2 regions of the Pseudobutyrivibrio sp. C4 genome follow, and region 2 is predicted to be linked to the other one. Evidence: predicted binding sites of a transcription regulator. Region 2 holds the regulator's gene; the other holds the start of a gene.
The links. The regulator HrcA, encoded in region 2, represses chaperone genes, less so after heat shock. The targets are predictions, from matches to a motif close to TGTTAGCACTCNNNNNNNNNGAGTGCTAACA.

Region 1 (11,731 bases), on a different contig from region 2:
TAATCACAAAGAGGAACAAAAGAAGTTCTTCTTTAACCACATTAACAATCAGGCTCAAAGAAGCCCGTAAATAAAAGGAGGTAAGTATTATGTTAATGCCTAGTATTTTATCAAATGATTTTATGGATGATTTCTTTGGAGTACCACGTGTCACAGGATTTGGAAGAAATTTCGACAATGACTTCTCAAGAATGATGACTACAGATGTAAAAGAAACCGAAAACGGTTATCAAGTAGATATGAATCTTCCAGGATTCTCCAAGGAAGATATCAAAGCTGAGTTGAAAGATGGATATCTTACAATCAAAGCTGAAACAAATCAGAACAACGACAGTCAGGACGATGATGGCAACTACATCCGCCGTGAGCGCTACACTGGCTCTTGCAGCAGAAGCTTCTATGTAGGTGATAACATCACACAGGAAGATATTCATGCAGCATTCAAGGATGGAGTTCTTACTTTAAGCGTTCCTAAGAAGGAAGAAATTCCTCAGAAAGATGAAACAAAATACATAGCTATTGAAGGATAACTTGTTTAACTCAAGCTCAAATCATTCAATGTGGCGTAACTTTATCAAAAGCTCTAAAAGGCTACTATCTAAAATAGATTTTCTAGATTAGATAGTAGTCTTTTTACTGTTTTGAGGCAGTTCAAAGAAAAACACTTTCGCAAGCCAAAGACTAATCAACTCAGCACTAGCATATGTGGTCTAGTTACGCCACACTGACCTCAAAAGCTACTGCCTATTTCTTATTTTTCATCCTAGGCAGTAGCCCCCCAATGCTGACCAGAGGCTTTGCCACATATGATGTGACCTAGCCTTACTTACATTAAACATTAAAACATATTAAACTTGTATAAACCCCAATATTTAATTTTAGTATAATTTAATAAAGTTCTTACAACATTTTGTAGGGGTATATACAGATGGCACTATATGTGCTATTATGCTTTAAAAGGGGAGATTATAATTATGGAAACAACAGATGTTTTATTCAGGACGCATTTAAATTATCATATTGAAGCTAATAGCGATGAGGAGCAAGTCCGGCGAGTTACACGGGACGAAATCGAAAACATTGACCTACATCGCTGTACTTTCTCTGACTTCAAAACTTTTCTTACTTACATTCGAGACAATTACCCAGATTATTATTTTAGTGATGCTGCTATCGATGCAGTTAAGCCAACAGGCTTTAATGAAAATGAAAAATATGATTTTGTATCTTTGACAGACTATGCAAAGCATACAGCCATCACTATTGGCAATATGACTTTATTTAACGAGCTGCAAAAGCTGGCTAGTGCTATAGAACTTAGCAATATAAATCAATACGATTTTGATCCTCAGCCACCAGTATATGAAGAATTAGGTAGCTGTGTAGTCGGTGGAGCCAATATTGATGCATATAAACTGACTGCATATTTCCATGAAAGCAGTACAAAAGAAAGGCCAATTGTTGCAGTTCGTTCATATTCCATCAGTACAAAAACTTATTTGCTGAATCCGGATATCATAGATATATATTCTATCTACAAGCCTAATGCTACATTGATGGAGGCCTTTGCTTACATGTGTTACGAAGATTATCGTCTTCATCGTACATATCAGTCTTTCGACAATCTTCTGATTAGCGGTCTTGTTGACGTGGAAGGGTTAGAAGATATGTATTCAATCCATTACAATCTAAATGCTTTTGATAGACAAAACTAAAGAAATCTAAAATAATTATTAATTATTAGCACTCGGACTTGTCGAGTGCTAATTTTTGTGTTAGAACATAATTACAAGATAAATAACGGGTGGAGGTGAGATTATGAACATCCAAAAATTTACACAAAAATCAATCGAAGCAATTAATGCATGCGAAAAAATAGCCATGGATTATGGCAATCAGGAGATAGAGCAGGAGCATTTGCTGATGGCGCTGCTACGCCAGGAAAATGGATTGATTCCATCATTGATTAGCAAGATGGACATAGATGTGGAACAATTCAAAAATGCTGTAGATGCAGCACTTCAAGCCAGAGTAAAGGTGCAGGGTGGAGACCTTAGAGTAGGTCAGCATCTCAATTATGTTCTTACTTATGCTGAGGACGAAGCTAAATCAATGCGTGATAGCTACGTCTCAGTTGAGCATTTGATGCTTGCTATGATTAAAAAGCCAAGCACACCTATCAAGAATATTTTCAAGGCATTCAATATTACAAGGGATTCATTCCTTGCAGTGCTTGCAACTGTCAGAGGAAACCAAACCGTAAATACGGATAATCCAGAAGCAACCTATGACACACTTGAAAAATATGGATACGATTTGGTAGAAAGAGCTAGAGATAATAAGCTTGATCCTGTAATCGGCCGTGATGAAGAAATCAGAAATGTCATCAGAATTCTTAGCCGTAAGACAAAGAATAATCCAGTTCTTATTGGCGAGCCTGGTGTTGGTAAGACAGCAGTTGTAGAGGGCTTGGCTCAGCGTATTGTTAGAGGCGATGTGCCTGAAGCACTTAAGAATAAAAAGGTTTTTTCACTTGAGATTGGCTCAATGATTGCAGGTGCCAAATACCAGGGTGAGTTTGAGGAAAGGTTGAAAGCTGTTCTTGATGAGATTAAAAACTCTGATGGAGAAATCATTCTTTTCATAGATGAGCTTCATACAATTATTGGCGCTGGTAAAAATGGCAATGGTGGTCTTGATGCAGGAAACATGCTTAAGCCAATGCTTGCTCGTGGCGAGCTTCATTGTATCGGTGCCACAACCCTTGATGAATACCGTGAGTACATTGAAAAAGATGCTGCTCTTGAAAGACGTTTCCAGCCTGTAATGGTTGACGAGCCAACAGTTGAAGACACAATCTCTATTCTTAGAGGACTTAAGGAACGCTACGAAGTATTCCATGGAGTAAAGATTACCGATGGTGCATTAGTTAGCGCAGCAACACTTTCTAACAGATACATTTCCGATAGATTCCTTCCAGATAAGGCTATCGACCTTGTGGATGAGGCTTGTGCACTTATTAAGACAGAGCTAGATTCCATGCCAGCTGAAATGGATGAGATGAATCGAAGGGTAATGCAGTTGGAAATCGAGGAGGCTGCTCTTAAGAAAGAAACAGACAGATTATCACAAGATAGACTTGCTGATTTACAAAAAGAATTGTCAGAGCTTCGTGATGAATACAACACAAAGAAGGCTGCATGGGACAACGAGAAAAAGCTTGTTGAGGATGTAGCTAAAATCAAAGAAGAGCTTGATGATGTGCAGGGCCAGATAAAGGTTGCACAGCAAAAATATGATTTGGAAGAGGCTGCAAAGCTTCAATATGGTAAACTTCCAGAGCTTGAGGCAAGACTTGCAGAAGCAGAAGAAAAGCTTAAAGCTAGAGATACAGGCTTGGTTCATGAAAATGTTTCAGAGGAAGAAATTGCAAGAATTATTTCAAGATGGACAGGCATTCCTGTAGCAAAGCTTAATGAAACAGAGCGCAGCAAGACTCTTCATCTTGATGAGAAATTGCACAAACGAGTTATGGGACAGGATGAGGCTGTAAAGCTTGTGTCAGAAGCTATAATTCGTTCAAAGGCAGGAATAAAGGACCCAAGCAAGCCAATTGGATCATTCCTTTTCCTTGGTCCTACAGGTGTTGGTAAAACAGAGCTTGCAAAGACATTAGCTCAGGCACTATTTGACGATGAAAACGCTATGGTTCGTCTTGATATGTCGGAGTACATGGAAAAGTTTAGCGTCAGCAGACTTATAGGAGCACCTCCAGGATATGTAGGATATGACGAGGGCGGTCAGCTTACTGAGGCAGTTCGCCGTAAGCCATATTCGGTAGTGCTTTTTGATGAAGTAGAAAAAGCACATCCAGATGTATTCAATGTTTTATTGCAGGTACTTGATGATGGCCGAATCACCGATTCACAAGGCCGTACAGTTGATTTCAAAAATACAATTATTATTTTAACCAGCAACATCGGTTCTCAGTATTTGCTTGAGGGCATCGATGAAAATACTGGTGAAATCACCCAAGCGACAAATGATTTGGTAATGAATGATTTGAGAAATTCATTTAGACCAGAGTTTTTAAATCGACTGGACGAAATCATCATGTTTAAGCCACTTACAAAGAGCAACATCGGCGGAATTGTAGATTTGATTATGGCTGAGTTGAATGGTAGACTTGAAGACAGACAGCTAAAAATCGAACTTACTCCAGCAGCAAAGCAGTTCGTCATTGATCAGGGCTACGACCCTGTATATGGCGCTCGTCCTCTTCGCAGATATATTCAGAAAAATGTGGAGACTATGGCAGCTAAAATCATACTTGCAGGAGACATAAGCGAAGGTTCAACTATCACAATTGATTCAGATGGAACCAAGCTGTTTAGTTAAGACACAGGAGGATAATGTATTATGTCATTTCAAACTTTCATGTTTAAGTATATGGCAGCAAAGGGGGACAAAAAGAGGGATTCTACATTGACAGTACCAGATGATATCGAGCTTGAAACAAACATCAACTACCTTGGGAATAGCGATAAATACAACCTTTTAGATGTTTATTTCAAGAAGGGCACAAATGAAATTCAACCAACAATTGTCAGTATTCATGGCGGTGGATATATCTACGGCACAAAGGAGATTTACAAACACTATTGTGTATATCTTGCAGGCCTTGGATTCACAGTTGTGAATTTCAACTATCATTTGGCACCTAAGGCTAAGTTCCCATCTCAGCTTAGTGAAATCAATCAAGTGATGCAGTGGATGGTGAAAAATGCAGCCCAGTACAATATCGATATTAATAATGTATTTTTGGTAGGCGATTCTGCTGGAGCACAGATGTGCAGCCATTATGCAGCTATCTTCACAAATCCAGAGTATGAAAAGCTATTTCCATTCAGTACTCCACAGGAAATAAAGGTTAGGGCTATTGCTCTCAATTGTGGAATGTATAAATTTGGCCTTGAAGCAGGTGGAAAGGGAAATGAAAAATTTACTCAGGATTTGTACAACATGTATGTTGGAAGAGACGATGATGAAGTAAAGAAACAGCTTGATGTGTTAGGTCACATTACTGAAAACTTCCCACCAGCTTATGTTATGACATCCTACTATGATTTCCTGAAGGACAATGCAGAGCCTATGTACAATTTTCTTAAGGACAAGGGGATTGATACAGAATGGAAGCTTTATGGAACGGAAGGTCAGGAATACATGGGACATGTGTGCCATGTCAATATGAATCTTGAAGAGGCAAAACAAATCAACCAGGATGAGGTTGCTTTCTTCAAAAAATATATAAAATAAAGGATTCCACTTATTTAGTGGAATCCCTGTATATAACATCAGTTTCGATGTATGTTTTCTTATATGGCATAAGAGGATTTGCAATTCTAGAAAGAAGAATTTCTGCAGCTGTGTAACCCATAGAACTGCTATGGATTTTAACGGTTGTGAGGCTTGGCTCTAAAAGGGCTGCCTCAGGGGCATCATCAAAGCCACACACCTTTACATCTGCAGGAGCATCCTTGCCTAATAATCTAAGAGCCTTTAAAACCGACATTGCCAAGAAGTCGTTAGCACAGAAGAACAAATCTGGCATGGTTTTAAGGGCTTTTATTTGTTCACTAAGCCATATAACATCTGAATATGGGCAACTGTCATCCTCTAATATGCAGTTTGCTGTATCTATATTTATTCCTCTATCTGCAAGAACAGACACGTATGCTTGCCATCTCTCAAAGAATGATTGGCAGTGGAAACGGTCACCTACGAAAGAGATATTCTTGCAGTCTTTTTTAATCAGAGTATCAAGCATGTGATAAGAGCTTGATAGATTTTCCATATATAAAACATCTGCATTGATATCGCAGCGATGGGATATAGGGCTATCTATGAATAGAAGAGGTATGTTTTGCTTGCACAAGAACTCGCTGTACTTTTCAGAAAATAGCTCTATACATAGAATACCGGCAATATTATCAATGTTGAGATTGCTAGGGAAACATAGATTGTCTATTTCATAATCTCTGATAATGTTGATGGTTAATTTGTAGCCAAGGCTATCGATTTTGTGCTGGAATGCTTCTAAAAGCTTGGTTCCAGAGTGAGAATAGCCAGGGAAGGAATGAGTAAATAGCGCAATTTCAGTTTTTCCATCTGAAGCAGGTACATTTGCACTCACTGCACCATTGTATATGGCTCTTGAATCAGGCATACTAAATTGCTTATATCCCATTGAAATGGCAGTTTGGCATATCTGATTTCGTGTTTCTTCTGAAACATTTCCTGTATTATTAAGGGCTCTTGAAACAGTATTTCGTGACAATCCAAGAGCGTCTGCAATTTCTTGTAAAGTAACCCTTTTACTCATAATAGTCTCCTAAATCTAATCTAATATCAATCATACTTGAAGGTGATAAATGTGTCAATTGTAACATTTTGAAATAGTCTAGTATGTAAATTCTAACAAAATGGATGGTGCATTTAATTACATTTGCACAAAAATATGTTACTTTTGCAAAGCATTATTGATTTATATGCACCATGAATGTAAAATTTATGGTGCAAGATATAGTGCAAATGCACCTTAGGGAGGTAATATGAGAAAAGCAGCAGTAGTGACATTGGCCGGTATCATGGCAATTAATATGATTGGATGCGGCAATCAAACAGTAGAGGCAGAGGAAGAAAAGTACATGGGAGAAGAATATGAAAACTACGAATTGTTCCCAGCATCGGTAGAAGGGTTTATTGGTGACACAATGCCTTTTTACGATGATGGAAAATATAATGTTTTCTATTTGGCAGATCAGCGAAATGGAAAGCAGGGATATCATCCATGGGCTTTGATTCAGACTACTAATTTCACTGAGTATGATGACAAGGGCGTGGTAATCAATTATGGTGAGACAATTGAAAGTCAGGATATAGCCCTTGGTACAGGAAGTGTAATTAAAGATGACAAGGGAATCTATCATGCATTTTACACAGGACACAATGATACATTTGACCCAAAGGAAGCTGTGATGCATGCAACAAGTTCGGACCTTGAAAACTGGGAAAAGATTCCATCAGATACATTTACAGGTGCAGGCAAGTATTCCACAGACGATTTCAGAGATCCATATGTTTATTATTCGGCTGATGACAAATGCTACGAGATGCTCGTAACCACTCGTTTTGATAATAAGGGAGTTATCGTAAAATACACATCCAAAGATTTGAGCAAATGGACTGACGAGGGAGTCTTTTTTGAGAATGATTTGGGGACCGACTCAAATATGGAGTGTCCATCGCTTCTTCAATATAAAGGAAAATACTATTTGGCATTTTCTGATCAGTGGCCAAACAGAGTTGTTCACTATCGAGTATCAGATTCTTTGGATGGTCCATTTGAAAAGCCTGAAAGAGATACATTTGATTGCAATGGATTCTACGCAGGAAGATTGGAGACAGATGGAGAAAATCTTTATGTAGTAGGCTGGAATGGAACCAAGAAGGAACACCAGGATACAGGAGAATATGACTGGGGTGGAAATATGGTCACTCATCTTTTGAATCAAAATGATGATGGAACATTATCACCAGTTTTGAATCCAGAGATTAATAAGAAGCTGATACATGAACTTGATTTGGAACCACTGAAAATGACAGAGACTGTGAAAGCAGACGGTACAACCTATACCTTTAGCGGCGACAAATATGAAATGGTGGGCTTCAAGAATCTAATGGGAAGCTACCTGTTAAAGGCAGACATCAAGGATTTTGATGCTGATGGCATGTTTGGCTTTTGCTTCAATACAAACACTGAAAATGTAGGTAATCTGAATATCATTTTCAACGGGGCAAATAATAGAATCGAGTTTTACAACGGCAGCAACATAATGGAAATAAGCGCTCAATCATATGTTGATTTTGATTTGTCAAAGGAGAAAGAGCTACATGTATCAATGGTTATTTCTGATGGAGTTGTTTGCATGTATGTAAACGATGAGCTGGCTTTTACAACTCGCATGTATTTATCACAGGGAATGGAATGGGGAATCTTCTCAGTTAATTCTAATGTGGTATTCGAAAATATGAGTATTAGTAAGTAGGAGGATAATAATGTTAAAAGAGGGGATTAGTAAGGTGCTTCAGGCTATCCTGGCTCACAAGGTAAAAACGGCGCTGATTGCATCTGGAACCACGGCAGCTATTGCGGTTGCTGCAGTGATAATGACGAATCATCCTATGGAAATTAAGGATGAGATAATAGCCTTAGGAGGCGGATGGCCGGATTCATTTTTTTCAGACGAATACGTAGAGCCTGAATTTGTGGATGATCCAAGCAGAACAAACAATGCCTTTAATGTGGCAGATTTTGGTGAGCAGGGAAATAACGGCTGGTTTTATAGATATGGTTCAGCCCTAGACCCAGTAAAGTCTAGACGACTTGAGTCTTATGATGGGGAAAAATATTTCCAGCTTGGTAAAACGGGCATGGAAATAAAATCAAACTTTATACACACTGCCGAAGGAACGGCGCCAATTCTTGAGTGGCGAGCTGCAGATACAGGTAAGGTAAATGTACAGCTGACTTACGTAAAGAATGCCAACAAGGACAAGAATCCTTCTTATCCAGATGGTGTCACACTTTATGTGTACAAGGGCGATGAAGCAATTGGCAGATACGAAGTAGATGTAAGCACAGATAAGGAAGAGGTTGTAGAGGAAACAATCAAGGATTTATCTGTGGAGGAATTGGAGAGCCTATACTTTATCGTTGACTCTAACATGAACAATGCATTTGATGGTGGTTCGCTTTATGTTGCAATCAACGATGTAAACGCTAAAGGGCCAACTGCTTCGGTAGATACCACAAGAGAGAATAATAATGCAAACTCTCAGGAGGATTTTGGAAAGCAGGGAAATAATGGTTGGACGTATCTTTACGGCAAAAGTGTAAAGGATGCCAAGCTTGTATCCACAGAAAAAGATGGAGCATACATGAATGTTACATCTCCAAATCTTACAATTAGCCAGTATTTCATCCATCCGGCTATAAATGATGAGGCTATGCTTTGCTGGCAGCCAGCAGTGGATGGAAAGATTGAGGTCAGAGGAAAGTACACCAAGTTTGAGCAAAACGATGGTGATCCAACATGGCCAGATGGTGTAGTCGTATCTGTATACAAGAATGGTGAAAAACTATTCAACAAGAAGGTGGCTGCTCCAGCTAAGGGAGAAAACAGCATTTCCTTTAGAGAGAAGGACTTAGAAGTAACTACAGAAGATAAGCTATATTTTGTGGTTGATGCAGGAATTAACTCATCATATGACGGCGGATGCTTCGATATTAATATCATTGATAGAACAGGAGCAACTACAGAAGCAGATGTTCAGATAGATGAATCGGAGACAAGACAGAACTTTGCAGATGTAAAATATGATTTCGGCGAGCAGGGCAAAAACGGATGGTTCTATCAGGATGGATTTGGTGATGAGCCAACTGGTTCCTATAACATGCAAAACTTCGAAACTGAAGAAGATAGATATTTTGATAGCAGCTATTTGGAAATCAAGCGTGATTTTGTAAACACAGGAAAGGGCAAATCAGCAGTAATTAAGTGGAAGGTTGCTCAGACTGGTGATATCAAAATCGATGCATCTTATACCAAGTTCAAAAACGAAGATAAGAATCCAAGCTGGCCTGATGGTACTAGAGTAACCATCTATCACAATGATGAAGTTCTAGTTCAGGAAGAGTTTGAAGCTGATACTAAAAAAGAGATTACAAAGTCGTTAAATGTTGAAAAAGTGTCTGTTAAAAAAGACGACTTCATCACAATGGTTGTAAATGGTAAGGATAATAACGCCTATGATGGAGGAAAATATGAGTTTTCAATAAAGGGCTTATCTCCTCTTACAGGAAAGACTCATAAGGATGTTACTTATACTGGTGGTTCTAGAACAAATAACGCTTCTATGCAGGAAGACTTCGGAAAGCAGGGAAGCAATGGATGGGTATTCCAGTCAGGATATTACCTTGATCCAGATTTTGCAGTAAATGTTGAAACCTACAAAGAGAATGATAAATACACAACTAACGATGGAATTGAAATAAAGAGAGACTACATTATGCCAGCTAACAAAGGCAGATCGGCAAATGTAAAATGGGTTGCAGCACAGACAGGTCCAGTAGATATTTCATTGACCTATACAAAGCTGAAAAATGAGGATGCAAATCCTGATTGGCCAGATGGTGTAACAGTATATCTCAAGAAGAATAACGAAATCCTTAAACAGCAGGATTTTGAACCTCTTACAGATAAAGAAGTAACAAAGGATTTGTCAGTAGAAGGTGTAAATGTAAAAGCAGGAGATTGCCTGACACTTATGGTAGATGGCAAGGAAAATACAGCATATGACGGTGGTAATTTCACATTTGTAATTGAAGATGCAGATTTAAAAACTGTTGATATGGTAAACAATAGTGGTAGCAACTATGCTAATCTTGCTTTAGATTTTGGCGAGCAGGGCAACAATGGTTGGTACTACTGGGAAGGCAAGAGTGTAGATAAGGCAGAGGTCCTTCGCCAGAAGACAGAGGATGGTACCGGCTATACTTCTAGAAAGCTTAAGGGCTTAGAGGTTAAGAAGGATTTCGTTCAGCCTCGTCTCAATGCTCATGCAATGTATAAGTGGGTTGTTGCTGTGGATGGTCAAATTGATATAACTGGAGCCTATGTGAAATTTGGACACGAAGATCCAAATGCATCATGGCCTGATGGAACAGTAGTAACGGTTTACAAGAATGGCAAGGATATATTTGATGAAACCTGTGCATGCCCACGAGGTGAGGACAGAAGCTACAAGACAGATATAAATATTTCAAAGCTTAGTGTTAAAGCTGGAGATGTTATTACTTTTGATATTGGCTGCAATAAGAACAATGCCTGGGACGGCGGACGCCTTGAAATTGACATTGAAGATGCTAATGCAACAAAGGTTGGAGTAGGCGACAAAAAGAGAACAAACAATACAGTGCTCGGTGCTATAGATTCAATAGAGCAGGGTACAGATGGATGGTGGTTCTTAGATGGCACATCACTGAAGGATGCAAAGGTTCTTCACTACATGAATGATGATAGTACAGCATATCTTTCAGGAAAGAATGAAGGTCTGGAAATCAAGAAAGATTACGTTCATCCAGGAAAAGATGGAGCAGCCATTTATCAGTGGGTAGCTTATTCAGACGGCAAAATTGATATTTTAGGAGATTATGTAAAGTTTGGTCAGAATGATTCAAATCCAAGCTATCCAGATGGTACAAAGATTCAGATTTACATAAATGATAAGCTTTTAACTGAGCAGGATGTTGCAGTATTTGCAGGTGATGGAAATGATAACAAAATCGATTTCATGTTCACCAAGCAGGATATTCATAGAGGCGATAAAGTATCATTTGTAATCTCAGCAAAAGGAAATAACGCATATGATGCTGGTAGACTTTCAGTTAGCATCTATGAAGCAAAGGAAACAGCATCGAGCAGAACAAATAATACAGACCTTAAGAAAGCATTCGGTGAGCAGGGTTCAGATGGTTGGTATTATGGAATGTGTGACTGGGATGGCAAGAACTTTGAATTGCTTGAAATGGACACAGAAAACAACAGATACTACAACAATGGTAAGCCAGAGCTTAAGGCAGATTTTGTTGAACCAGGTAATGGTAAGA
Region 2 (11,731 bases):
GCGAGTCATCAGACGAGTTATCAGAGATGGCAAACCAGATTGCTGCTACTACAGAATCAGTTGCTGTTGCAGTTCAGCAGATTGCTAGTGGCGCTGTAGAGCAGGCTGAGGAAATCCAGTCAGCTGCAGATAGCACAAACCAGATTACAACAGCTGTAGACAACGTACAGTCTTCTACAAACGATATGTCTAACCTTGCAGATCGTATGAAGTCAGCATCAGAAGCATCAAGCAACTCTCTTGCTACACTTCAGGCTACAAGCTCTGAAATGACATCTAAGATTGAAGAGATTTCTTCTAAGATTTCTTCAACACAGAACGCTGTTGCAAACATCAACGAACGTGTTGAGGGTATTTCTGGCATCGCTGCTCAGACTAACCTTCTTTCACTTAACGCTTCTATCGAAGCTGCAAGAGCTGGTGAGGCTGGTAAGGGCTTCGCAGTAGTTGCTGAGGAAATCAGAAAGCTTGCTGATGATTCAGAAAACCTTGCATCAGAAATTAGAATTCTTATGGATCAGCTTTTAGCTGAGGCTGAGCAGGCTGTTACAGCTGCTGCTCTTGTTATGAACGGAAATGAAGAACAACAGAAGGCCCTTGGCGAGACACTTTTCGCTGTAGAGGGAATGCTTCAGGATATCGAAGAAACTGTAGCTAGCGTTTCAAAGATTTCTGGTGAAGCAAATAATTGTGTAAACTCAAACACAGTAGTAGCAAACGCTATGTCATCACTCTCTGCTATTTCAGAGGAAAACGCAGCATCATCAGAAACAACAGGTGCTTCAGTTGAAGAGCTTTCAGCTACAGTTACAAACCTTGCAGAATCTGCAACTAATCTTAGAGACATCGCTGAGCAGTTAAATGAAGAGATGAAGTTCTTCAAGTAAGGTAATTATAGTCATTTGGAGGATTAGAAATGTCTAATTTAATTACTAAAACAGATAATAATGTTGACGAAAAGCAATATATTATTTTCACTTTAAATAACGAGTTTTACGGTATCGACATCATCAATATCAACACTATTATTATGATGCCAGAGATTACTGATGTACCTCTCGCTCCTGATTATATTAAGGGAATGATTAGCTTACGTGGACACGTAATTCCTGTAATTGATTTGCATAAGCGTATGAATTACGGCGAAGAAATCATCACAAAGGATACACGTGTTATCGTATTCAACATCAACGAAAACGAGCAGGTTGGCATCGTAGTTGATTCCGTTAAGGAAGTAATGGTTATTTCTGGTGAAGAAATCGATTACCCATCTCCTTTTATTAAGTCTGATGAATCATTCATCTCAGGTGTAGGTAAAAAGACAGATATGCTTATATCTATTCTTGATATCAACTCACTTGTTGATGAAAAGGCTATTGAGGAATGTGTAGCATAATATAAGAAAAACGCCTAGAGCAAATGCTCTAGGCGTTTTTTATATTATGTTCATATTATTTACTATCATAGCAATTCCAGAGATAATCAAGAAAATAATTACAAGCTTCTTTATCAGCTTTTCATCCATGATATCTCCAGCCTTCATGCCCATCCATAAACCAATAATCATTACAGGAACAAGGCATATTGCCTTTATAAGGCTATCAAAAGTCATTACACCTAGAAATATGTATGTAATAAACCTAAAGGTGTTTTCTGCTATGAATACTAGGCTTAGATTAGCTTTAAACTCTGTGCTAGTCTTTGTAACTTTGCTTACAAATGCTGCCAAAAGCACACCTACACCGAACATTCCACACATAGCACCTGCAAGAATTCCTATTACAATATCGAATACTTTATGACTCCTTCCCGATGATGGCTTGTACTCTCGGTACATCATATTTATACCTACAAGTGTAACCATAACACCAAATATCATTTTAACGATATTCGCATTTACGTATCTAAGAACTACGGCTCCAGGAATGCTTCCTAATATAACTACTATAATTAACGGAATTACGATATTTTTATTAATATGTTTTCTATTTTTATAAACTAATGTGATATTTGCAGGATACCCTAGAATAAGTTCCACTGGAGAAATATTTACATTGTTTACTCCAAATCCCAGGATTGTATCGAATACTAACGTATTTGCGAATCCACATAACCCTTTAACAAAGAAAGCGCAAAAGGCTGCTAAAATCCATAAAAACATTTAAATAACCACCTAATCTATATTAAATCAAAAATGCTCATCTGATTATCAATCCAAGACTTTTGATTAGCCTCATGGATTTCATCTCCCTCTCGAAATCCTCCAATTAAAAATGGAGAATTAACGTCGTGGAGTTTTTCATTTATTCTTACCTGACTTAAGTCATTATTTGCATAACAGTATTTGCAAAAATGTCTGCAAGTATCGTATGCTCCTATGTCCGCACCAAGGTAACAAGCACAAGTTGCTCTGGCAGGCTTAACATTTGATTTAGGCACATTCAAATGAGCAGAAATGGCCTTTTCATACATATCCACAGTCATGCAACCACTGCAATCAGCTCCGTATTTAGCAAGGAAATCTCCTTCGGCGCATGGCTTTACAACCATATTGTTGGCTTTTGCGATACGAATAATCTCCTGTCCCAAACGTATCTTATCCTCTGCAGATACAGCCATTGCGTCAGGAAAGTTCTTCTTTACCTTTTCATAAATATCAATAAAGCTGATTACCACATGATTCGTATATCCTTTAAGATTTTCAGCCATCTTTGTGAAGGCTTCAATATGAAAATCGACTGTATATTTTTCATTTACAAAGATTGGATCATATCGCCAGCCAATGCGATTAATCCCCAACGTTTTAGAGAGTAATTTAAAGGACTCCATTACCTCTTTTTTATCTGGAACACCTGGCTCAATATCCTTGCCATAGGGTGTGATTGTCACATACCAATACTGACCATAGTCTTTTACTAAATCCAAATACGAAAAAAAAGGTGCTGGATTCTTTGTGCAAAAGCCAATAGCATCCACCACCTGTGGGTTTAAAATATATTTATTTACTGAACTTTGATTGTAAGGATTGCGCACACATACATAGCCTTCTTTCAAGCGATTGGCAAACCATTCCGGAAAGAATGCAGGTATGTCAGTGCGCTGCCCTGTATTAATAATCATTTATTATCCTTTATAGATCGTCGATAGCGTCCTTTATTTTATCAGCAAAGCCCTTCTTCTTTTTCTCAGCCTTTACTGACTTTGGACCGCCAACTGTTGTGTTGCCTGTAAGCTCATCGAACTTGCGAAGTGCTTCCTTAGCTTCCTTAGAAAGTCCTGTAGGAACCTGTACAACAAGTGTAACATACTGGTCACCACGAACATTTCTATTTCTAAGTGAAGGAATACCCTTTCCACGAAGTCTGATTGTTGTATCAGTCTGTGTACCAGGCTTAACCTCGTATGATACCTTGCCGTCGAGAGTATCAATGATAACCTCTCCACCAAGAGTAGCCTGCGCAAATGAAATAGGTGCTGATGAGTATACATCCATATCTCTACGCTGGAAAATAGGATGATTTTTAACGATTACTTCTACAAGTAAATCACCTCTAGGGCCACCATTTCTACCTGGCTCACCCTTCTCACGAATACGAACGCTCTGTCCGTTGTCGATACCAGCTGGAATAGAAACAGAAATCTTCTTCTTGCGAGCAACATATCCAGTACCATTACAATCAGGACATGGAGTATCAATAACCTCACCTGTTCCCTGACAATCAGGACATGTTGTAACATTCTGAACCATACCAAAGAGTGATTGCTGAGACATCATTACACGTCCCTTACCACCACACTTTGTACATGTACGCTTGCTTGTACCAGGCTTTGCGCCTGTGCCATGACAAGCTGCACACTCATCCTTAAGAACGATTTCAAGCTCTTTCTCACAACCGAAAGCTGCTTCTTCAAAAGTGATATGCACTGCTGCTCTAAGGTTGGCACCACGCATTGGACCATTTGAAGCACGGCCACCGCCGCCTCCAAAGAAGCTACCAAAGATGTCGCCAAAGATATCGCCGAAGTCCATACCAGAGAAATCAAAGCCACCAGCTCCGCCACCGCCGTTTTCGAATGCTGCGTGACCAAACTGATCATACTGACGTCTCTTGTCTGCATCAGAAAGAACAGCATATGCTTCAGAAGCTTCTTTGAATTTCTTCTCAGCTTCTGCATCACCTGGATTCATATCAGGGTGATACTTCTTAGCAAGCTTTCTATATGCACTTTTGATCTCACTATCTGAGGCTGTCTTAGAAACTCCAAGCACCTCATAGTAATCACGTTTTTGTTCTGCCATTTTTATCAATCCTTTATTACACTATAAGCTCCCCCGAAGGGGAGCTATTATTTATTATTTAGACTTCTTTGAAGTCAGCGTCTACGACATCGTCGTTTGCTGGACCTGACTGTGCACCTGCACCAGCGCCTGCGCCTGTGAACTGGCTCATATCTGGGCCTGCACCAGCTGCTCCCTGAGCTGCCTGTGACTGCTCATACATCTTTGCAAATACCTTCTGAGCTGACTCTGTAAGCTTCTCCTGAGCTGCCTTAAGCTCACCAATCTGTGAATCGCTCATCTCCTCTGGAGTCTGGTACTGATCAAGAAGCTTCTGAGCGGCTTCGATGTCAGCCTCAACTGCTGCCTTGTCAGCTGCATCAATCTTATCACCTACTTCATCAAGAGCCTTCTTTGTCTGGAATACAAAGCTCTCAACATCGTTTCTTGTATCAACAGCTTCCTTACGCTTCTTATCCTGAGCCTCATACTCCTGAGCCTCTTTAACTGCCTTATCGATATCCTCATCAGACATGTTAGAACCAGCTGTAATTGTGATGTGCTGCTCCTTACCTGTTCCAAGATCCTTAGCAGATACGTTTACAATACCGTTTGCATCAATATCGAATGTAACCTCGATCTGTGGTACACCTCTCATTGCTGGTGGGATACCATCAAGTCTGAACTGTCCAAGTGACTTGTTATCCTTAGCGAACTGACGCTCACCCTGTACAACGTTGATATCAACTGCTGTCTGATTATCAGCTGCTGTAGAGAAAATCTGGCTCTTCTTTGTAGGGATAGTTGTGTTTCTCTCGATAAGTCTTGTAGCAATACCACCCATTGTCTCGATTGAAAGTGAAAGTGGTGTTACATCAAGAAGAAGGATATCGCCTGCACCGGCATCACCAGCGAGCTTACCACCCTGGATTGAAGCACCGATAGCTACACACTCATCTGGGTTAAGAGTCTTGCTTGGCTCGTGACCTGTAAGAGCCTTTACCTTATCCTGAACTGCTGGGATTCTTGTAGAACCACCAACAAGAAGTACCTTTGAAAGGTCTGAAGCGTTAAGACCAGCATCCTTAAGTGCCTGGTTAACAGGACCTGCTGTAGCTTCTACTAAATCATGTGTTAATTCATCAAACTTAGCACGTGTAAGGTTCATATCAAAGTGCTTTGGACCTTCTGCTGTAGCTGTGATGAATGGAAGGTTGATGTTTGTAGTTGTAGCAGATGAAAGCTCTTTCTTAGCCTTCTCAGCTGCTTCCTTAAGTCTCTGAAGTGCCATCTTATCTGTTGAAAGATCTACGCCCTCAGCTGCCTTAAACTCTGCAAGCATCCAATCTGTAATCTTCTGATCGAAATCATCACCACCAAGTCTGTTGTTACCAGCTGTAGCAAGTACTTCGATAACGCCATCACCGATTTCAATGATAGATACATCAAATGTACCACCACCAAGATCGTATACCATAATCTTCTGCTCCTGCTCGTTATCAAGACCATAAGCAAGTGCAGCTGCTGTAGGCTCGTTGATGATACGCTTTACATCAAGACCTGCAATCTTACCAGCATCCTTTGTAGCCTGACGCTGAGCATCGTTGAAGTAAGCTGGAACTGTGATAACTGCCTCTGAAACTGTCTCACCAAGGTAGTTCTCAGCATCACTCTTAAGCTTCTGAAGAATCATAGCTGAAATCTGCTGTGGGCTGTACTTCTTATCGTCGATGATACGACCATTGTCTGTACCCATATCTCTCTTAATTGAAGAGATTGTCTTTTCTGCATTTGTAACAGCCTGACGCTTTGCTGGCTCACCAACAAGTCTCTCACCTGTCTTTGTAAATGCTACGATAGATGGTGTTGTTCTAGCACCTTCTGTATTTGCGATAACGGTAGGCTTTCCACCTTCCATAACAGCAACACAGCTGTTAGTTGTTCCTAAATCGATACCAATAATCTTTCCCATGATTTATATCCTCCTAAATTACTTAATTTGCAACCTTAACCATTGAATGACGAACTACTGAATCGTTGTACATGTAGCCCTTTTGGAATTCTTCTACGACGATGTTCTCGCCAACTTCCTCATCCTCAACATGCATTACTGCATTGTGGAAATCAGGATTGAATTCCTTTCCTACAGCCTCGATAGGCTTAACACCTGCTTCCTCGAGAGTTGTAAGTAACTGCTTGTATATCATGAGCATTCCATCAGCAAATGGATCTGCTCCCTCCTCAACTGTAGCAAGACCTCTTTCGAAGTTATCAACTACAGGAAGAACCTTTTCAATGATGGCCTTTGCGCCATTTCCAAACATCTGAGCCTTTTCCTGCTCTGTACGACGACGGAAGTTTTCGAATTCTGCCATCTGACGAGTAACTCTATCAGTAAGCTGCTCTATCTGCTCATCACGCTTATCTTTTTTCTTTTCTTTTTTCTTGAATGGCTTCTTGCCATCCTTTTCCTCTTTTGAAGATTCTTCTGAAGTGTTTTCCTCAGAAGCTTCTGTCACTTCAGCTTCGGCTTCTTCAGCCATCGCTTCCGCATTTTCCATAGCTTCTTTAACTGCTTCTTCAGTAGAGAACTCTTCCATTTTTTCTTTATTCTCTGCCACGAATTTACATCTCCTTAATTTCTTTTATCCTTTATTTCTGTCAGCTTCCTGTTTCAGTAATTTATCTAGCTGACCTTTAAGACTTTTTATATTGTCAACAACATTTTCGTAGTCCATACGCTTTGGACCAACGATACCAATTGTACCTTTGACTCCATCGCCAAGCTCGTATGTTGCTGTAACAATCGAACAATCCTTCATAGTTGATATTGGAGATTCGTCTCCGATATATACCTGAATTCCTGTGCTCTCATTTTCACTTGAGCTATCATTAAGAAGCTCTATAAGTGATTGTTTTTCTTCGAATGTATCTAATAATTCAGAAGCCTTCTTTGAATCTGCAAGCTCTGGATACTTGAAGATGTTGGTAGCACCTGAAGTATAAACCTGTAAATCATCGCCTTCAGTGATTGTCTCTGCTACGGTATCGAGTACCTGCTCTACAATCTCATCATGGATACCTGCCTGCTCCTTTAATCTGGATATAACTGCCAGATTAATCTGGTCAACTGTCAGGCCGTTAAGATTTGTGTTAAGAAGCATGTTAAGCTTTAACATTGTTTCATTATCAAGTGGCTTATCCACATTAATGATTTTGTTCTTAACGATGTTGCCATCCATGACAACTACTGAAAGTACCTGGTGTTCATCAACAGCTGAAAGCTGAACGAACTTTAATCTATTTGAAACAACTGAAGGAGCTGAAACTAATGTGGCATACTGGGTATTGTTTGCAAGTGTTTTTGCTACATTCTTGAGAAGGCTTTCCATCTTTTCAGTCTTCTCAATCATCCACTCCTGCATGTCAGCAACTTCTTTGTCCTTCTCAGCTATCAGGTTGTTTACGTAGAATCTGTAACCTTTATCTGAAGGAATACGACCTGCCGATGTATGTGGCTGAACTATATAGCCTAAATCCTCAAGATCTGACATCTCGTTTCGGATGGTAGCTGAACTAAGATTCAAATCAGTGTATTTTGATATTGTTCTTGAACCAACTGGCTCACCAGTTTCAAGGTAATTCTTAATGATTGCATTTAAGATTTTAACTTTTCTCTCATCTAGTTCGATATCAGCCATACATTCACCTCACTCCCACTCAGTTTTATGTTGTTAGCACTCATCTGATTGGAGTGCTAATCATTTTCTGATGTTAATTTACACCTAGGGTCCCCTTTTGTCAACCGCCTTAAGATATTTTTTATACTTTCTTTATTAATGTTATATAATTGTTATTTTTCCTAAGCTTTGGTAATATATGAGGGCAATCATTTTTGTAAATATCATCGTTTTTTGCAAAAATAATTACATTAATATAGAGGTGTTTTATGGATCAAAGTAAAATCAGAAATTTTTGCATTGTTGCACATATCGATCACGGCAAATCAACCCTTGCCGATCGTATCATACAGATGACTGGCACTCTTACTGAGCGTGAAATGCAAGCCCAGGTCCTTGATAACATGGATTTGGAGCGTGAGCGTGGAATCACAATCAAATCACAGGCTGTACGAATCATTTATAAAGCCGATGATGGAAATGAATACATTTTCAATCTTATTGATACACCAGGTCACGTGGATTTTAATTACGAAGTTTCTCGTTCTCTCGCTGCTTGCGATGGTGCGATTCTCGTTGTTGATGCAGCTCAAGGTATTGAAGCGCAGACTCTTGCCAATGTTTACCTTGCACTTGATCACGATTTGGATGTTATTCCTGTCATCAACAAAATCGATTTGCCATCTGCAGATCCTGAACGAGTAATCGAAGAAATTGAAGATGTCATTGGTCTTGAGGCACAGGATGCTCCACAGATTTCTGCCAAGACTGGTCTTAATATACATGATGTTCTAGAAGCAATAGTTAATCAATTGCCACCACCATCAGGGGATGTTAACGCACCTCTTCAGGCACTGATTTTCGATTCACTGTATGACCCTTACAAGGGCGTTATCGTATTTTGTCGAGTAAAAGAAGGCACATTAAAGGTTGGCGACAGCGTCAAAATGATGGCTACTGGTGCAGAATTTGATGTTGTAGAAGTAGGCTACTTCGGTGCCGGTCAGTTCATTCCTTGCGATGAACTCCCAGCTGGAATGGTAGGTTATATGACTGCTTCCATCAAAAACGTTCGCGACACTCGTGTTGGTGATACAATCACTCACGCTGATGCTCCTGCTGCCGCGCCACTTCCAGGATACAAAAAAGTTAATCCTATGGTTTACTGTGGTCTTTATCCTGCAGATGGCGCTAAGTATCCAGATCTTCGTGATGCACTTGAAAAGCTTCAGCTTAATGATGCAGCTTTGCAGTTCGAGCCAGAGACATCAGTTGCACTTGGTTTTGGATTCCGTTGTGGTTTCCTTGGACTTCTTCATTTGGAAATCATCCAGGAGCGTCTCGAGCGAGAATATAATCTAGACCTTGTTACTACTGCTCCAGGCGTAGTTTACAGAGTTTACAAAACAGATGGCACAATGATAGAGCTTACAAACCCAAGTAATCTCCCTGATCCTAGTGAGATTGAATACATGGAAGAGCCAATCGTTGAGGCTGAAATCATGGTTACTAGCGAATACATTGGTGCAATCATGGACCTTTGCCAGGAGCGCCGAGGCCAGTATATTTCAATGGAATACATGGAAGAAACCAGAGCACTTATCAAGTACACTCTTCCACTCAATGAAATTATCTATGATTTCTTTGATGCTCTAAAGAGTCGTTCTAGAGGATACGCTTCATTTGACTATGAAATGAAGGGATACATGAAGTCTGACTTAGTTAAGCTTGATATTCTTATTAATAAAGAAGAAGTTGATGCACTTTCATTCATCGTCTTCTCTGGTACTGCTTACGAGCGTGGACGTAAAATGTGCGAAAAACTTAAAGAAGAGATTCCACGTCACCTTTTCGAAATTCCTATCCAGGCTGCAGTTGGTTCAAAGGTTATTGCCAGGGAAACTGTTAAGGCTATGCGTAAGGACGTTTTAGCAAAATGCTACGGTGGTGATATTTCCCGTAAGAAAAAGCTTCTTGAAAAGCAAAAGGAAGGTAAAAAACGAATGCGTCAGGTTGGCAATGTAGAAATTCCACAGGAAGCCTTCATGAGTGTTCTTAAATTGGACGAGGATTAAAATGACTCCTATCGAACTATATATTCATATACCATTCTGTGTAAAAAAATGTTTATATTGCGACTTCCTTTCAGGAGTGTTTGATGAAAAAATGCAGCGGCGTTATGTCGCTGCTTTGTGCACTGAAATAAAATATATGGCAAGCCAAGTCCACGGTGTTGAAATAGCTACTATTTATGTTGGCGGTGGCACCCCATCTTGGCTTTCTGAGGATTTGATGGATTCAATTATTACCACCGTCAAATCATCCTTTAGAGTCAATCCATTGGCTGAAATATCTGTTGAGTGTAACCCGGGAACATTATCAGCTGAAAAGCTCAATGTATACCGTAGCGTCGGAATCAACAGACTATCCATTGGTCTGCAGTCAGCAAATGACGATGAATTAAAGGAGCTTGGACGAATCCACGACTACAATCGTTTTCTTCACACATTTGATTTAGTTCGAAAGGCAGGTTTTGATAATGTAAATGTGGATATCATGACAGGATTGCCTCACCAGACAGTGGAAAAACTCGAACGTACCCTAAACGCAGTCACTATGCTTCGACCAGAACATATCTCTGCGTACTCTTTGATTATCGAGGAAGGCACTCCATTCTACGATAAATATAAGTTTGATGCTGTTAAGCAGCATGCAGGCATGGAAACCGAGGATTTACCTACCGACGAAGAGTCTTATCATTTGTATAAATACACAATGGACTATCTTGAAAAGAAAGGATATAAACGTTACGAAATCTCCAATTATGCCCGCGGTGGAAAGGTTTGCCACCACAATATTGGCTATTGGGACCGTGTTCCTTATTTAGGACTTGGCCTTGGCGCTGCTACCCTGTATCAAAACAGACGTGCAGACAACATTCGTGACATATACAAATACTGCGAAATTGCCGAGCAAATCGCTGAAGGCAAGGAAATATCTACTGAGCTTTCCTCTCCTTTCTATGACAATGAAGAAACCCTTTCCAAAAAAGAGGCCATGGAAGAATTCATGTTCCTTGGTCTTAGAAAAATCGATGGTGTCAATCGTTCTGACTTCTTTAATATGTTCGGAATTGATATCGAAGCAATATATGGTCCAATCATTACTGCCCTTAGAAACCAGGGATTTATGGACGCAAAAGAAGGTCGTTTGTTCCTTACCGACATAGGAATAGATGTAAGTAATCAGGTTCTTGCCCAGTTTTTATTAGATAAGTAGAAATATTTACATTATTTCAATAAAAATATTCTCAAACTATTGACAACTTGGGATTCATTAACTATTATATTTGAGTATGCGTTGAACTGTCCGTGTCCGGCTACAACGTATTTAATTTGAACATTTTATAATTATACAAATTGGAGGTGTAGCAACACATGGCAAATATTAAGTCTGCTAAGAAGCGTGTTCAGGTAACAGCTATCAGAACAGAGCGTAATAAGGCAATCAGATCAGAGGTTAAGACATACGTTAAGCGTGTTGAGGCTGCTGTAGAGTCTGGAGATAAGGCTGTTGCAGAGGCTGAGCTTAAGGCTGCTATCAAGGTTATCGAGATGGCTGGTTCTAAGGGCGTTTACCACGACAACACAGTTAGCCGTAAGGTATCTCGTCTTTCAAAGCTTGTAAACACACTTGCTTAATTTAAATACGAAATAATAAAAAGCATCGGTCCCGTCAGCCGATGCTTTTTTTTGTTGTTATTTTATTCTTA

Region 1: a site for HrcA is predicted at 1,739-1,769, ahead of clpB (ATP-dependent chaperone ClpB). Genes of this name have one in related genera too.

Annotation. Positions count from the first base shown of each region.
Region 1 is NZ_FOHF01000008.1:81,941-93,671, forward strand. Features, by position in the region: gene BMY66_RS11880 (Hsp20/alpha crystallin family protein) at 90-530, shown strand; gene BMY66_RS11885 (hypothetical protein) at 975-1,715, shown strand; gene clpB (ATP-dependent chaperone ClpB) at 1,819-4,398, shown strand; gene BMY66_RS11895 (alpha/beta hydrolase) at 4,420-5,316, shown strand; gene BMY66_RS11900 (LacI family DNA-binding transcriptional regulator) at 5,327-6,382, opposite strand; gene BMY66_RS11905 (glycoside hydrolase family 32 protein) at 6,612-8,108, shown strand; gene BMY66_RS11910 (hypothetical protein) at 8,119-11,731, shown strand, end outside.
Region 2 is NZ_FOHF01000001.1:558,197-569,927, forward strand. Features, by position in the region: gene BMY66_RS02700 (methyl-accepting chemotaxis protein) at 1-887, shown strand, start outside; gene BMY66_RS02705 (chemotaxis protein CheW) at 917-1,396, shown strand; gene BMY66_RS02710 (sulfite exporter TauE/SafE family protein) at 1,436-2,161, opposite strand; gene BMY66_RS02715 (DUF1848 domain-containing protein) at 2,179-3,120, opposite strand; gene dnaJ (molecular chaperone DnaJ) at 3,131-4,300, opposite strand; gene dnaK (molecular chaperone DnaK) at 4,359-6,251, opposite strand; gene grpE (nucleotide exchange factor GrpE) at 6,274-6,879, opposite strand; gene hrcA (heat-inducible transcriptional repressor HrcA) at 6,925-7,980, opposite strand; gene lepA (translation elongation factor 4) at 8,229-10,034, shown strand; gene hemW (radical SAM family heme chaperone HemW) at 10,036-11,238, shown strand; gene rpsT (30S ribosomal protein S20) at 11,397-11,660, shown strand; gene BMY66_RS02755 (PilZ domain-containing protein) at 11,729-11,731, opposite strand, start outside.